Regions from separate parts of the Acidovorax sp. FG42 genome, predicted to be linked through region 2. Evidence: predicted binding sites of a transcription regulator. Region 2 holds the regulator's gene; each other region holds the start of a gene.
The links. Region 2 encodes FNR, which switches genes on or off when oxygen is low (the NO sensors DNR and NnrR bind a similar motif). Its sites were predicted from a motif close to TTGATNNNNATCAA; they were not measured.
Positions count from the first base shown of each region.

Region 1: ACODSM_RS12375 (DASS family sodium-coupled anion symporter) is a predicted target of FNR. The motif match lies at 1,603-1,616, and genes of this name have one in related genera.
Region 3: ubiM (5-demethoxyubiquinol-8 5-hydroxylase UbiM) is a predicted target of FNR. The motif match lies at 1,264-1,277, and genes of this name have one in related genera.

Region 1 covers NZ_JBMDJM010000010.1:83,801-88,228, forward strand. Annotated here, with positions in the region: gene ACODSM_RS12375 (DASS family sodium-coupled anion symporter) at 1-1,496, opposite strand, end outside; gene ACODSM_RS12380 (GlxA family transcriptional regulator) at 1,670-2,737, opposite strand; gene ACODSM_RS12385 (amidohydrolase) at 2,861-4,204, shown strand; gene ACODSM_RS12390 (VUT family protein) at 4,238-4,428, opposite strand, start outside.
Region 2 covers NZ_JBMDJM010000014.1:77,724-82,151, reverse strand. Annotated here, with positions in the region: gene ACODSM_RS15375 (sulfite exporter TauE/SafE family protein) at 1-648, opposite strand, end outside; gene hemN (oxygen-independent coproporphyrinogen III oxidase) at 654-2,036, opposite strand; gene fnr (fumarate/nitrate reduction transcriptional regulator Fnr) at 2,226-2,948, shown strand; gene ACODSM_RS15360 (hypothetical protein) at 3,050-3,346, opposite strand; gene ACODSM_RS15355 (FixH family protein) at 3,402-3,680, opposite strand; gene ccoG (cytochrome c oxidase accessory protein CcoG) at 3,745-4,428, opposite strand, start outside.
Region 3 covers NZ_JBMDJM010000001.1:93,291-97,718, forward strand. Annotated here, with positions in the region: gene ACODSM_RS00420 (BCCT family transporter) at 1-607, shown strand, start outside; gene ACODSM_RS00425 (hypothetical protein) at 752-1,183, shown strand; gene ubiM (5-demethoxyubiquinol-8 5-hydroxylase UbiM) at 1,363-2,634, shown strand; gene ACODSM_RS00435 (class I SAM-dependent methyltransferase) at 2,715-3,626, opposite strand; gene ACODSM_RS00440 (zf-TFIIB domain-containing protein) at 3,802-4,428, opposite strand, start outside.

The DNA.
Region 1 (4,428 bases), on a different contig from region 2:
AGCCACGGCCAGTAGGTCAGCGCAAAAACCACCAGCAGGACCACCCCGGTCAGCGTGATCACGATGCCGGTGCGCACGAAGTCGTGCGCGTCGAAGGTGTCGGTGCCGTAGGCGATCATGTTCTGCGGCGCGTTCACCGGCAGGATGAAGCCAAAGCTCACCACGAACTGCAGGATCATCGTCATGCCCACGATGTTGATGCCAGGCGTCTGCACCGTGGACAGCACGCTGATGACGATGGGAATCATGGTGGACGCCAGCGCCGTGGCGCTGGCAAAGCCCAGGTGAATGACGATCAGGAACGCGGACAGCAGCATCAGGATGGCAAAGGCCGATGCCATCTGCAGGCCCAGGTGGCCCACGATGAGCTGGGCCAGCCATCCCGCCGCCTTGGTCTGCAGCAGCGCAGAGCCCACGCTGATGCCCACCGCGAACAGCACCACCGTGCCCCACGGAAAACCCTTTTGCGACTGCTTCCAGTCCATCACGCCGATGCGCGGAAACAGCATCAATGCCACGGCCGCAAGGGTGGTGGAGGTGGTGTCAAAGTCGTGCAGCACTTTCTCGGTGGACCAGAACCCCAGCAGCACCAGCACCACGGCCAGCAGCTTCCACTGGTTCAGCGTCATCGGGCCCAGTTCGGCCAGCTGCTGCCGAATGGTCTCCTGCCCGCCCGCAATTTCCTTCATCTCGGGCTTCATCATGCGCGTCATGATGAAGAACAGCGCGACCGTCATCAGGGCTGCAAACGGGGCGGCTGCCACAAACCATTCGCCCCAGGTGATCTGCGCACCGAGCTGCTTTTCGATGAACCCGATGGCCACCATGTTCTGCGCGGCGGCGGTCTTGACGCCCACGTTCCAGATGCTGGCCGTCTGCGCCGTGGTGATGACCAGCAGCGCGGCAAAGCGGCTCTTGCGGTCTACCTTGAAGGCCAGCACAAAGCCCATCATGATCGGCATCAGGCAGGCCACGCGCGCCGTGGTGCTGGGCACGATGAACGACAGCAGAAAGCCCACCACCATGGCCCCGATCACGATGTGATGGGTCTGGGCGCCGACCTTGGACAGCACCGTGAGCGCGATGCGCCGGTCGAGCCCCGTGGCGGTCATCGCCGACGCAATGAAACACGCGGCAGCGACCAGCGCCACGGCGCTGTTGGCAAAGCCCGAGAGTGCGAGGTTCAGCGCCGCGCCCGTGCCCATGTCCGCGCCATCGGGTTTGGCCACGCTGGGTGCGTAGGCCAGCAAGAACACCATCAGCGCGGCGATCACCACCGCACTCACCGAGTATTCGAGCGCTTCGGTCATCCAGACGATCACCGCGAACGCGAGGATGGCCAGCATGGTCTGCCCCGCTACGGGCAAGCCGGCCGGGGTGGGCAAGGCCAGCACGGCCAGCAGCGCCACCAGGGCGCCGAGCAGGCCGAGCCGCTTGGCGAGGCTCGCCGATGCAGGGGCAGGGGCCGGGGATGTGGTCGGTGCGGCAGTGGACATGGGGTGGCTCCGGTGAAGGCGCGCTGGGCGCGAACCCTTGCGCCGCGCGTGCGAATGCATGGCCGGCCCAAGGGCTTCCAGTGTTGCGCGCTGTCCGCTGCGGGTGTTGATTCAGGTCAAGGAGGAACGGTGGTGGGGCCGCGTTTGCAGCGGGGCGGAGAGGCTGCTGCGTCTCATGCCCCCACATCCACCCGCCAGCGCCTGCGCGGCGCGCGCAAGGCGTGGCGCTTGCGGTACTCCCCCGGTGCCATGCCGGTGTAGCGCACAAAGATGCGGCGGAACGCGGCGGGGTCGCTGTAGCCGCAGGCCACCGCAATGCTGGGCACACTCTCCAGCGTCACCTCCAGCAGCACTTTGGCGCGTGCACAGCGCAGGCTGTGCAGGTGGTCCAGCGGCGACTGCGACAGCTCCTGCTGAAAGTGTCGCAGCAAAGTGCGCGGGCTCACCGCCGCCGCTTCGGCCAATCGGGCCAGCGAGTACGGCTCGTCCAGATGGTTCTCCATCCAGGCCATGGCGCGGGCCAGGGTGCTGTCGCGTGTGGCGGGGATGTGTTGCTGCGCGTTGGCCTGCAGGGCGGCCCGGGCGCGGTCGTGGTCGGGACGCAGCACGCTGGCGCAGGTCTGGGCCAGCGCATCGCCCAGCGCATGGCGCACCAAGGCAATCGCCATCTCACCCAGGCTGTGGGGCAGCGCGCAGCTGAGCCAGGGGCCGTCATCGCTCAGGTCGTGACCTGCGTCCAGCACCACCTCGGGAAAGTCCCGCTCAAACCCGGCCAGGTAGAACCACGGCAGGCAGCCGCGCCGGCCCTGCAGGCGCCCGCTCTGCGCTGTCAGCCAGGCACCATTGCCCACGGTAAGCACCTTGTGCCCGGCATCCAGCGCAATGCCGATCTGGCGTGAGAGGGCGCGGTGGCGCGCCGCCACATCGCGGATGGCCGGGATGTCGGCCGCGTGGAACGAGGGGATGAACCAGGCCTGTGCGGGGCCGTCGGCCGGCGCCGCCGTGGGCTGCGTGTAGGCCGCCAGCGGGCCCGGCTGGTGCGGCAGGGGCTGGCCCTGGGCATCCAGCAGCCGCCAGGCCAGGCGGGGCGAGCCTGCACCGCCCCGCAGGCCGGCCAGCAGGTTGGCGCCGCGCAAGAGGTCGATGAACTGCAGTGCGTTGCCCACCGCTGATTCGGGTAGCAGCGGGATGTCGATGCGAAAAACCGGTGCCGTCGCAGACAGGACAGAAGAACGGGGCATGGCGATATTGGCTCTGTGGATGGCCATTTTCGCTTGACTGCAGCGTGGGGTGGACTCTTAGCATGAACGTGCGTTTTTTTGCTACGTTCCCTTTTGTTTTCACTTCCTGCACGGATCTGCCTCATGCACAAACCCCTCTCTGCCATCTCGCTGGCCACCGGCCTGCTTCTTAGCGGGCTCACGTTCGCATCGTCCGCCCAGGCTCAGGCCCTGGATGCCGCCGGCCTGCAGGCCATCGACGCCGCCGTGACGGCCGTGGCGCCCAAGATGGTCAACTGGCGCCGCGACATCCATTCCCACCCCGAACTCTCGGGCCAGGAAGTGCGCACCGCCAAGCTGGTGGCCGAGCACCTGAAGAAGCTGGGCATGGAAGTGCAGACCGGCGTGGGCGGCACCGGCGTGGTGGGCACGCTCAAGGGCGGCCTGCCCGGCAAGGTGGTGGCCCTGCGCGCCGACATGGACGCGCTGCCCGTGCTGGAGAACACCGGCCTGCCGTTTGCCAGCAAGGCCAAGGCCAACTATCTGGGCAAGGAAGTGCCCGTGATGCATGCCTGCGGCCACGACGCCCACACCGCCATGCTGATGGGCGCGGCCGAGGTGTTGGCGGGCATGAAGGCCCAGCTGCCCGGCACGATCAAGTTCATCTTCCAGCCCGCCGAAGAGGGCGCGCCGGTGGAGCCCGACGCCAGCGGCAAGGTGCCCAGCTTCGGCGCCAAGGCCATGATCGAAGCCGGTGCGCTCAAGGACGTGCAGGCCATCTACGGCCTGCACATCACCTCCAACCTGCCTGGCGGCGTGGTGGGCTACCGCAGCGGCCCGCTGATGGCCGGGTCGGACAACATCACCATCCACGTGGAAGGGCGCGGCGGTCATGGCTCGTCGCCCTGGGCCACCATCGACCCCATCGTTGCCGCCAGCCAAGTGGTGATGGGCCTGCAGACCGTGGTGAGCCGCCAGCTCAACATCAGCCAGGAACCGGCCGTGGTCACCATCGGCCAGATCCAGGGCGGTACGCGCTACAACATCATCCCCGACAAGGTGGAGATGTTGGGCACGCTGCGCACGTTTGACGAAGACATGCGCCAGGAAGCGCTCAAGCGCATCACCACCACGGCCGAGTCGATTGCTGCGGCCAGCGGCGCCAAGGCCAGCGTGCGTTTTGGCCCCGTGGCCTACCCCGTGACCACCAACCCTGCGCAACTCACGCAGGCCTCGCTGCCCGCGCTGAACCTGGCCATGGGCGGCAAGACCATGGTGATCCCGAAGGTCGCTGGGTCGGAGGACTTCTCGGAGTTCCAGAAGGTCGTGCCGGGCTTCTTCTACTTTCTGGGCGCGCCGCCCAAGGGCAAGGAATTTGCCAAGGCCCCGCCCAACCACTCCGCGCTGTTCGACATCGACGAAGACCAGTTTCCCACCGGCGCACGCAGCCTGGCCGCGCTGGCCGTGGACTTTTTGCAGCGCAAGTAAAAAGAAGCGGAAAGAAGAAGGACGCCGCGCGGCTCAGGCCGCGCGGTGGTGCGTTGCCAGCTGGCGGCCGATGAGCAGGCGAAACGGCAGCAGCAGCGCCACCCCCAGCCCTAGCTTCACACCCAGGTCACCCAGCGCCCAGGTGATCCACGGGTCGCTGGTGCCCGCAAATGCAATGCTCCAGAACACGGCGGTGTCCAGCACCGCTGCAAGCAGCGTGGCCA
Region 2 (4,428 bases):
TGCGGCCCTCGTGCCCCACTGAGCTCGCGCAAGATTCAGGCGATTGCGAAGGCTGCTCCAAGCCCAGGGGCCGCCCACCAGCCAGACCCCGCTGCCCACGGCAAACAGGGCCATGGTCAGGGCCCCCTCCAGTGGCCCTCCACTGAGCGCCGCGACCAACAGGGCCGAGTAGAGCAACCCGCAAGGCATCAGGGCCCACAGGACCCCCGCCGCCATCACGCCGCCTGGCGCTCCGACCAGCGGTCGAACACGCGCCCACACGGAGCGGCCAGCCTGTTCCACCCAGGCGGGCTGGCGCGACTGCACCATCATCATGAGCCCCCAGGCCATCACTGCCACGTGCATCAGCGTCCAGGCGGGACGCAACGCAGTGGTCTGCTGGGTCAGCCATGCCAGACTGTCCATGGCCATGGCTGCCAGTGCCCCGGCGCTGGCATAGCCCACCAGGCGCCCCGCATGAAAGGCCACGGTGCGCTGCAGTACGCCGCCACGCGGCGCCCAGCGCACCACCCGCTCGGCACTGCCCTCCGCCAGTGGCGCGCCGCCCTGCCCCACGAGCGCTCCACAGGGCGCGGAGCACATGGCCAGGCAGTGGGACCCGCCAGCGAGTCCCATGAGCAGAGCAGTCCAGCCGACCGTGGCAAGCATAGGTATCAGATGATGCGCGAAAACCGGGCGCGGTTGCGGTCTGCCTGCAGATAGCGGTCAAAAACCATGGCGATGCCCCGCACGAAGAACCAACCGGTCGCAGTCACTTCAATGCCCTCTGGCCCAACGCGCACCAGCCCTTGCTCCTGCATGCCCTCCAATTGGGCCAACTCCGCCGCGAAATACTGGCGGAAGTCGATCAGCCATGCCTGCTCCATCGGCTCGAACAGCAGTTCCCCCTGGCACATCAGGGCCATGATGGCCGCACGGCGCACCAGGTCGTCGCGCGTGAGCGCCAGCCCCCGCACCACGGGCAACCGCCCCTGGTCCAGAAAGTCGTAGTACTCATCCAGCGTCTTGGAGTTCTGGCTGTAGGTTGCCCCCACACGGCCAATGGCCGATACGCCCAGGCCGATCAAATCGCAGTCCGGCTGCGTGCTGTAGCCCTGGAAATTGCGGTGCAGGCGCCCCTGGCGCTTGGCCACGGCCAGGGCGTCGGTGGGCAGCGCAAAGTGGTCCATGCCCACGTACACGTAGCCAGCATCCATGAAGGCATCGAGCGAGCGCGACAACATGGAGAGCTTGCTCCCGCCCGTGGGCAACTCCGCAGAGATGATGCGACGCTGTGGCTTGAAACGCTCTGGCAGGTGCGCATAGGCATACAGGGCGATGCGGTCAGGCCGCAGTTGCGCCACCTGGGCCAGCGTGCGGTCAAAAGACTCGGGCGTCTGGCGCGGCAGGCCGTAGATCAGATCCACGTTCACCGAGTCAAAGCCCAACGAACGCGCAGACTCAACCAGCGCAAACACCTGTTCGGCAGGCTGGATGCGGTGCACAGCCTTCTGCACTTCGGCATCAAAGTCCTGCACGCCAAAACTCAGCCGGTTAAAACCCAGTTCAGCCAACAGTGCAAGACGCTCTGCATTGACGGTGCGAGGGTCCACCTCGATCGAGTATTCCCCCCCAGGCGCCAGCGTGAAGCTGCGCTTGAGCATGGCCATCAGCTCCCGCAGGCCCGCATCGGAGAGGAAGGTGGGTGTGCCTCCCCCCAGGTGCAGTTGACTCACCACCTGTCCTACGCCACAGTGCGCCGTGTGCAGGTCGATCTCGCGGCTCAAGTAGCGCAAGTAGACCTCGGCGCGGTCATGGTGCTTGGTGATGATCTTGTTGCAGGCGCAGTAGTAGCACAGGGATTCGCAAAACGGGATGTGCACGTACAGGGACAGCGGCATGGCCTTGGCCAGCGTGCCCGAGCGGCGCTGTTGCAGCGCCAGCACATAGTCTTCCTGACCAAACGCCTCCACGAAACGGTCGGCCGTTGGATAGGATGTATAGCGGGGCCCTGGCACGTCAAAGCGGCGCAGAAGGTCTGGCGAAACAGCAGTCATGGGGAAATTTCCTTGCGTACACCTTGACTGTGCCGTAGGCTCTGGGACATGTCCTTGACCTGCATCAAGTGAACCCGCAAGCGATACGGCGACAATTTGATGAAGGTCAGCCGCTTGCCCGCGCTCTGTATTCAGGTTCGTGTACGGCAAGCGCGATATGCTTGACCGCTAACCCAAGCCCATGTGTCTATGAACCCGCTCACCATCAAAGTCGCCTGCTCCAACTGCAACCTCCGCGAGCTGTGCATGCCCGTGGGCTTGAACGAAGAGCAACTGCAGCGCATTGACGAGGTCGTTGCTGTCCGCCGCAAGGTCAAGCGCGGCGGCACGCTGTTTCGCAATGGCGAGTCCTTCACGTCCTTGTACGCCATCCGCACCGGTTTTTTCAAGACCTGTGTGGCCACCGAAGACGGTCGCGACCAGGTCACGGGCTTTCAGATGGCGGGGGAGATCATCGGGCTGGACGGCATCGTGAATGACCACCACACCTGTGACGCGGTGGCCCTGGAAGATGCCGAGGTCTGCGTCATGCCTTTCGACCGCATCGAAGAACTGTCCCGCGAAGTCACGGCCCTGCAGCACCACGTGCACAAGATCATGAGCCGCGAGATCGTGCGCGAACATGGTGTGATGCTGCTGCTGGGCAGCATGCGTGCCGAGGAGCGCCTGGCGGCCTTCTTGCTCAACCTGGTGCAGCGCCTGCATGCACGGGGCTTCTCGCAATCAGAACTGGTGTTGCGCATGACGCGCGAAGAGATCGGCAGCTACCTGGGCCTCAAACTTGAAACAGTGAGCCGCACCTTCTCCAAATTTGTGGAAGAAGGCATCGTGGAAGTCAAACAGCGCCATGTGCGCATCCTTGACACCGATGCCCTGCGACGCATTGTGAACAGCCAGCAGACCTGCCACTGAGTACGGCCCCTCGTCGGCTGAGGGTCTGGGCGGTACAAAAGCCCTACGGTCCCTTCTAAAACGGCATGCAGCGCATGCCCGCATGAACCGGCGAAAAAGGCTCAGGAGCAAGACGACGATGTCTTGCGGCAATCGTCAGGGCGCTCCCCGTCGGGCACGGGACAGCGGTTGACCTCAAACGGGGACATGGACAGTAGCGTGGTCAATGCGCTGGTGGCCATGGTGATGGCCCAGAACACAAAAAATGCGAGGGTGTACACCCCCTGCCTCGACAGCGCCAGAGGCTGCCCGAACCAGTGCAGGTCCTGGGGGTCCACCATGGCAAAAACCAGCATCTCCAGCACACCCGCCATCAAAAAGGCGGGCCATGCAATCCACATCAGGCGTTGCGTCCACATATAGGTTCTGTCTCCTGGTGCTGCCGGGGTCGCCAGGGTGTGCGACCCTGGGGTTTCAGCGTGGTTGGTCTTGCACAGGGGTGGCCGCATGGTTGCGGGCCTTGAGGGCCGGCGCCAGACTCTTTTCCGGCGCCACCAGTGTCTTGTTGATTTCGATGCCTTGGCGGTAGTAGTCCTCCGCCACCACGGGGTCGGGCCGCGAAATCGCTAGCCACAGCGTCACAAAGCCCGCCACGATCACGATCAGAGGCCCGGCAATCACCAGCCACACATGGCCAAACTTCCACCAGGGTACGGTTACCGCCTGGGTTGCAATGGCAGGGTTTGAAGACATGGTGCTTTACTCCTCAACAATATCGGTCAAAGTGCGGCCCCGAAGGGCCCCACCGGAATACCGCTCAGCGCGGTACAAGGAACACGGATTTCTCCGTGACATGGGCCGCTGCTCCTACGGCCTGCACATCAAACTGAACGGCATGCGACCCGGGCGTAGCGGAACCATAGGGAATCTGCAAACGCACGGCCACCCAGCGAGACTCTGCCGCGCCAATGTCCACTTCAGCCTCGGAAGCCACTTCGAGACCCTCCAGGCCCCGCGCACTGATGCGATAACGCTGCTCGCCCTCGGTGGCATTCATGATCTGCAGCCGGTAAATGTTCTCCAGCTTGCCACCCGCCACGATGCGCGAGAGCGCAGCGCGGTCCCGCACCACATCCACCTTCAGCGGTGTGCGCACCACCAGGCTGGCCAACATGGCCACGCAAAGGCTTACCAGCACGGCGCTGTAGATCAGCACGCGGGGGCGCAGCACGCGGCGCAACATCTGCGACTGCGTCCAGTGCTTGGCAACGCCGTTCTGGGTCGAATAGCGGATGAGCCCACGCGGGTACTGCATCTTGTCCATCACGGTATTGCAGGCGTCCACGCACAAGCCGCAGCCGATGCATTCGTACTGCAAACCCTTGCGGATGTCGATGCCCACGGGACAGACCTGCACACACAGCGAGCAATCGATGCAGTCACCCAAGCCCTGGGCTTTGTAGTCGATGTTCTTCTTGCGTGGGCCACGCTGCTCGCCACG
Region 3 (4,428 bases), on a different contig from region 2:
CTCGCGCGGGCGCACGATTCGCGAATTCATCCTGGGCACCGTGCTGGCGCCCACGCTGGCCGCGTTTGTGTGGTTCTCGGTGTTCGGCGGTACGGCCCTGCATCTGGAGATCATGCAGGGCGTGCCTCTGTCGGAAGCCGTCAAGGCCGATGTGTCCACCGCACTTTTTGCCATGTTCAACGCGCTGCCCTGGGGTGCCGTGATGTCGTTCGTGGCCACCGTGCTGGTGCTCGTGTTCTTCGTCACCTCGGGGGACTCGGCCACGCTGGTGCTGGGCATGATGAGCACGGGCGGCAATGAGAACCCGTCGGCGCGCGTCAAGATCACCTGGGGCGTGCTGGTGTCGGGCATCGCCATCAGCCTGCTGCTGGCCGGGGGCGTGAAGGCGGTGCAGACCGCCACCATCGTGTTCGCGCTGCCGTTCACTGCCGTCATCCTGCTGATGGCACTGGCACTGTGGCGTGGCGTGAAAGCCGACTGGGAAGCCGACGACCGCCGCGACCGCGCCCTGCGCCGCCGCATGCGCGAGATGGTGGGCCCAACGCACCACGCAGGCCACCCGGCCGCCGCCAACACCTCAGCGCCCCGGCCAAACGCTCCACGCTGACGGAGACTGGCCCACCCTTGCGGCCGGCGTGGAGATGCGGTCTGACACACAACCGCCCCCAGCCGGGGGTGAAGGTGGGTCTATCATCCGCAGCCACATTGGTGGTGCGGCAATGGGCCGCAACACATCTCGACGTCGCTGCCCATGAAAATGCTCTTGTCCGCCTGGCCCGCCCTGGCCCTGTTGTTGCCCGTGCTGTGGCTGGTGTCGGTCATCGTGTTCCTGGCCAAGGGCAACCGGCGCGCGGTGGCGCAGCTGATGGCCCTGCTGGCGTGCTTTCTGATCGGCGCGCTGCTCATGGAGTTCTTCACCTTCATGGGCGCCCTCATGGCCCGCTCGGGCAGCCAGCACGCCACGCCCACACTGGGCACCGGCACGCGCCAGTTGCTGGAGACCATTGCCAACCCCCGCTCCATCACCGCGCCGCCGCTGTCGCTGGCGGCCTGGGCGGCGTACAGCATCCCGGCGGGCTACCTGTGGCTGCTGGTGACGTGGGTGCTGCATCTGCGCGGCAAGAAGGCGGGTCCGGCCAAAAAGAAGTCCGCCAAAAGCCCGCGCAAGGCTGCCAAAGACTGAGTTTTGCAGGTTTTAGCCCCCAGGCGCTAGAACCACATGCCTGAGTAGCTATTTTTTGGATAGCAGTACCACACCATGGCTTGACGCAGGGCAAAGCGTGCCCCAACCCGCCCGCCCACAATGGCGCGCTGCCTCCCCGTCCCGGGGCGGGCACCTTGTCACCCTGCATTCCTCCCGCCATGACCACCCACCACAGCGACGTCCTCATCGTCGGCGCAGGCCCGGCGGGCCTGTCGCTGGCAACCTCCCTGGCGCAAGCCGGGTTCACCGCCACCGTGGTCGAGCAGCAGAGCGACAGCGCGCTGGCCGCGCCCGCGCCGGACGGCCGCGAGATCGCGCTGACCCACCCCAGCCGCGACACATTGCAGCGCCTGGGCAGCTGGGGCCTGCTGGCCGCGCATGAGGTGGGCACTATCTGCGAAGCCCAGGTACACGACGGCCCGCTGGGCCAGCACAGCGCGCTGCAACTGAGCACCCCGCAGACCCCGGAGGGTGCAGCGCCCGGCGCGCTGGGCTTCATCGTGCCCAACCATGCGCTGCGCCGCACCGCCTACGCCGTGGCGGCGCGCACGCCGGGGGTTCAAATCGTCACCCAGGCCCAGGTCACGCGCGCAGCCACGCTGGCCGGGCATGCAGAGCTGGACTATGTGCCGGCTGGTACCCCTGACGCCCCACCCCAACGCCTGACGGCCCCGCTGCTGGTCGCCGCCGACAGCCGCTTTTCGGCCACGCGCCGCCAGCTGGGCATCGGCGCGCAGATGACTGACTTTGGCCGCACCGTCATCGTCTGCCGCATGCGCCACGCCCTGCCCCATGGCAACGTGGCGCACGAATGTTTTGGCTACGACCGCACGCTGGCCGTGCTGCCCCTGCCCGATGACCCACAGGCGGGGCACGCGCTGTGCTCGGTGGTGGTCACAGCGGGCGCGGCCGACGCAGCGGCGCTGATGGCCCAAAGCCCCGAGGCCTTTGCCGCCCAGGTGCAGGCCCAGTTCAACGACCGGCTGGGGGCTATGGCGCTGGTGGGCGAGCGGCACGCCTACCCGCTGGTGGCCGTGTATGCCCAGCGCTTTGCGGGCCACCGCTGCGCGCTGCTGGGTGATGCCGCCGTGGGCATGCACCCGGTCACAGCCCACGGCTACAACCTGGGCCTGGCCGGGGTGGAGCGGCTCACGGCCGCGCTGGTCAGCGCGCGCCAGCGCGGGCAGGACATGGGCAGCGCCGACGCGCTGGCCCCTTACGCCCAGGGCCACCACCGCAATGCCTGGCCCATCTACCAGGGCACCAACGCCATCGTGCGGCTGTACACCGACGCCCGCCCGGTGCCGCGCCTGCTGCGCCAGCTGGTGCTGCAAGGCGCGCGGCGCCTACCGCCCCTACAGGCGGCCATCGTGGGGCAGCTGACGGGCCAGCCACCCCAATGGATGCGCGCACTGGCGCTCAGGCCGTAGCCGCGCCCTACAACAGGCGCAGCGGGAGTAACGGGTAGCCCCCACTGCGGGCAATTCGCCAAAGACGACTCAGTGGGACTTCATTCCCCGATTCCCAGCGTCGCCAGGCCATACAGCGGCGCACCCAGCCAGGGGCGCCACAGCAAGTCCATGGCAATGCCCGGCCAGCCATAGCCCTCCGCCACGCTTTGCTCACGCAGCAACTGCAGGCGCGGGTGCATGGCCTCCAGCTCCGCCATGCGGCCCACGCCCCAGCGGAACTCTGCACCCGTAGCCCGCACGCTGGCGTGGCGGGCCGCGCAGCCCACGGCCCGGCGCGTCATCACGTCCAGCACCATGCGCGAGCCTGGCGGCGCATGCTGCGCAAACTCGGCCAGCACGGCATGCACCTGCGCGGGCGGCAGGTACATCAGCACGCCTTCGCACACCAGCAGCACCGGCGTGGCGCTGCGCTGCGTGGGCAGCCCCAGCCGCTGCCACCAGCCGGGGTGTGACAGGTCCAGATCGGCGTGGCGCATGCGCGGGCACGGCGGCGGCAGCAGCGGCCGGCGCAGCGCCATCACCTCGGGCAGGTCGGCATCGAGCCACTGGTTGGCCCCCCCGTCCAGCCACTGGAAATAGTGGGTCAGCCCACACCCCAGGTTGACGCCCAGGGCCTGCGGATGCGCGGCAAAAAAGGCGCGCCCCGCCGCCTGAATGGCCCTGGTGCGCCACAGCACATGCAGCACCGTGGGCAGGTCGTCCAGGGTACCGCTCACATCGGCATCCATCTGCGCCAGCAGCGCCGGGGCCACGGCATCGTGGCAGTCCAGCAAGGGGAAATAGCGCCCCCCATAGGCACGCGCCGCCAACGGGATGAGCAGGGTGCTGGGGACGGGCGGCAGCTGCGCGCGCTGCAACGGCAGGCTGACAGCGCAGCGGGTCACGCCCTCTGCGGGCGCAGCGCTGCGCGGCGGTCGGACAACACGGCGTCGGGGAAGGGACTGCGGCACGGGGCGCTCCTCCGGTGGCAGCGGGCGCCACGGTTGGGTGGGATGCGGGGGCCCAAGGTCAGGGCAAGGGCCTGCGACCATTCTGAAGGGTCGGCCTCAGTCTGTCGTGAATGACCGCAGCGCGTACTGCGGTATGTCAATGCGCTGGCGGGCCCCTCAGCACGTGTTCACGTTCTCAGTCCTTCATCAGCGCCCACACCAGCGCCACCCCGGCCGCCAGCAGATCGCCGGTGAACGAGCTGTCATTGGCGTCGCTGCTGGCCGTGGTGAATGCGCGCTTCTGGCGCTCGCGCTCGGCCCGGGCGCGGTCGCGCTCCAGGGCCACCAGGGCGTCGCCAATGTCCACGGGCGACGCCGACGCCACCGGTGCCTTGGCGCTCGCGGCGGCATAACCCTCCATGGCGCGCACCACGGCATGGGGGTCGATGAGGGAGAACGCGGCGCGGCAATAGGGGCAGGCGTGGTCTTTGCGGATGTCCACGGGCGCGCCGCAGCTGGTGCAGTAGATGGCGCCCACCCGTTGGGCCAGGTCGTCAATCTCGGGGCGCGTCATGTGTCGCACAAAGCCCTTTTCGACCATGAAGGACGAGAAGCTGCTGAAGCGCCCATGCTGGCGCCCGCAACGGTAGATCATGTAGCGGCCGCTGCGCACCACGTCGAAGCCTTTGGCCAGGCTGGTGTTGCAGCGCGGGCAGGCCATGCTCTCGGACAGGGGCTGGTGCTGGTCGGTGCGGTGCTCGTGCAGCAGGCGAAACAGCTCGACCACCGACTGGGGCGAGAGCTTGAGGTTTTCGTGCCGGTC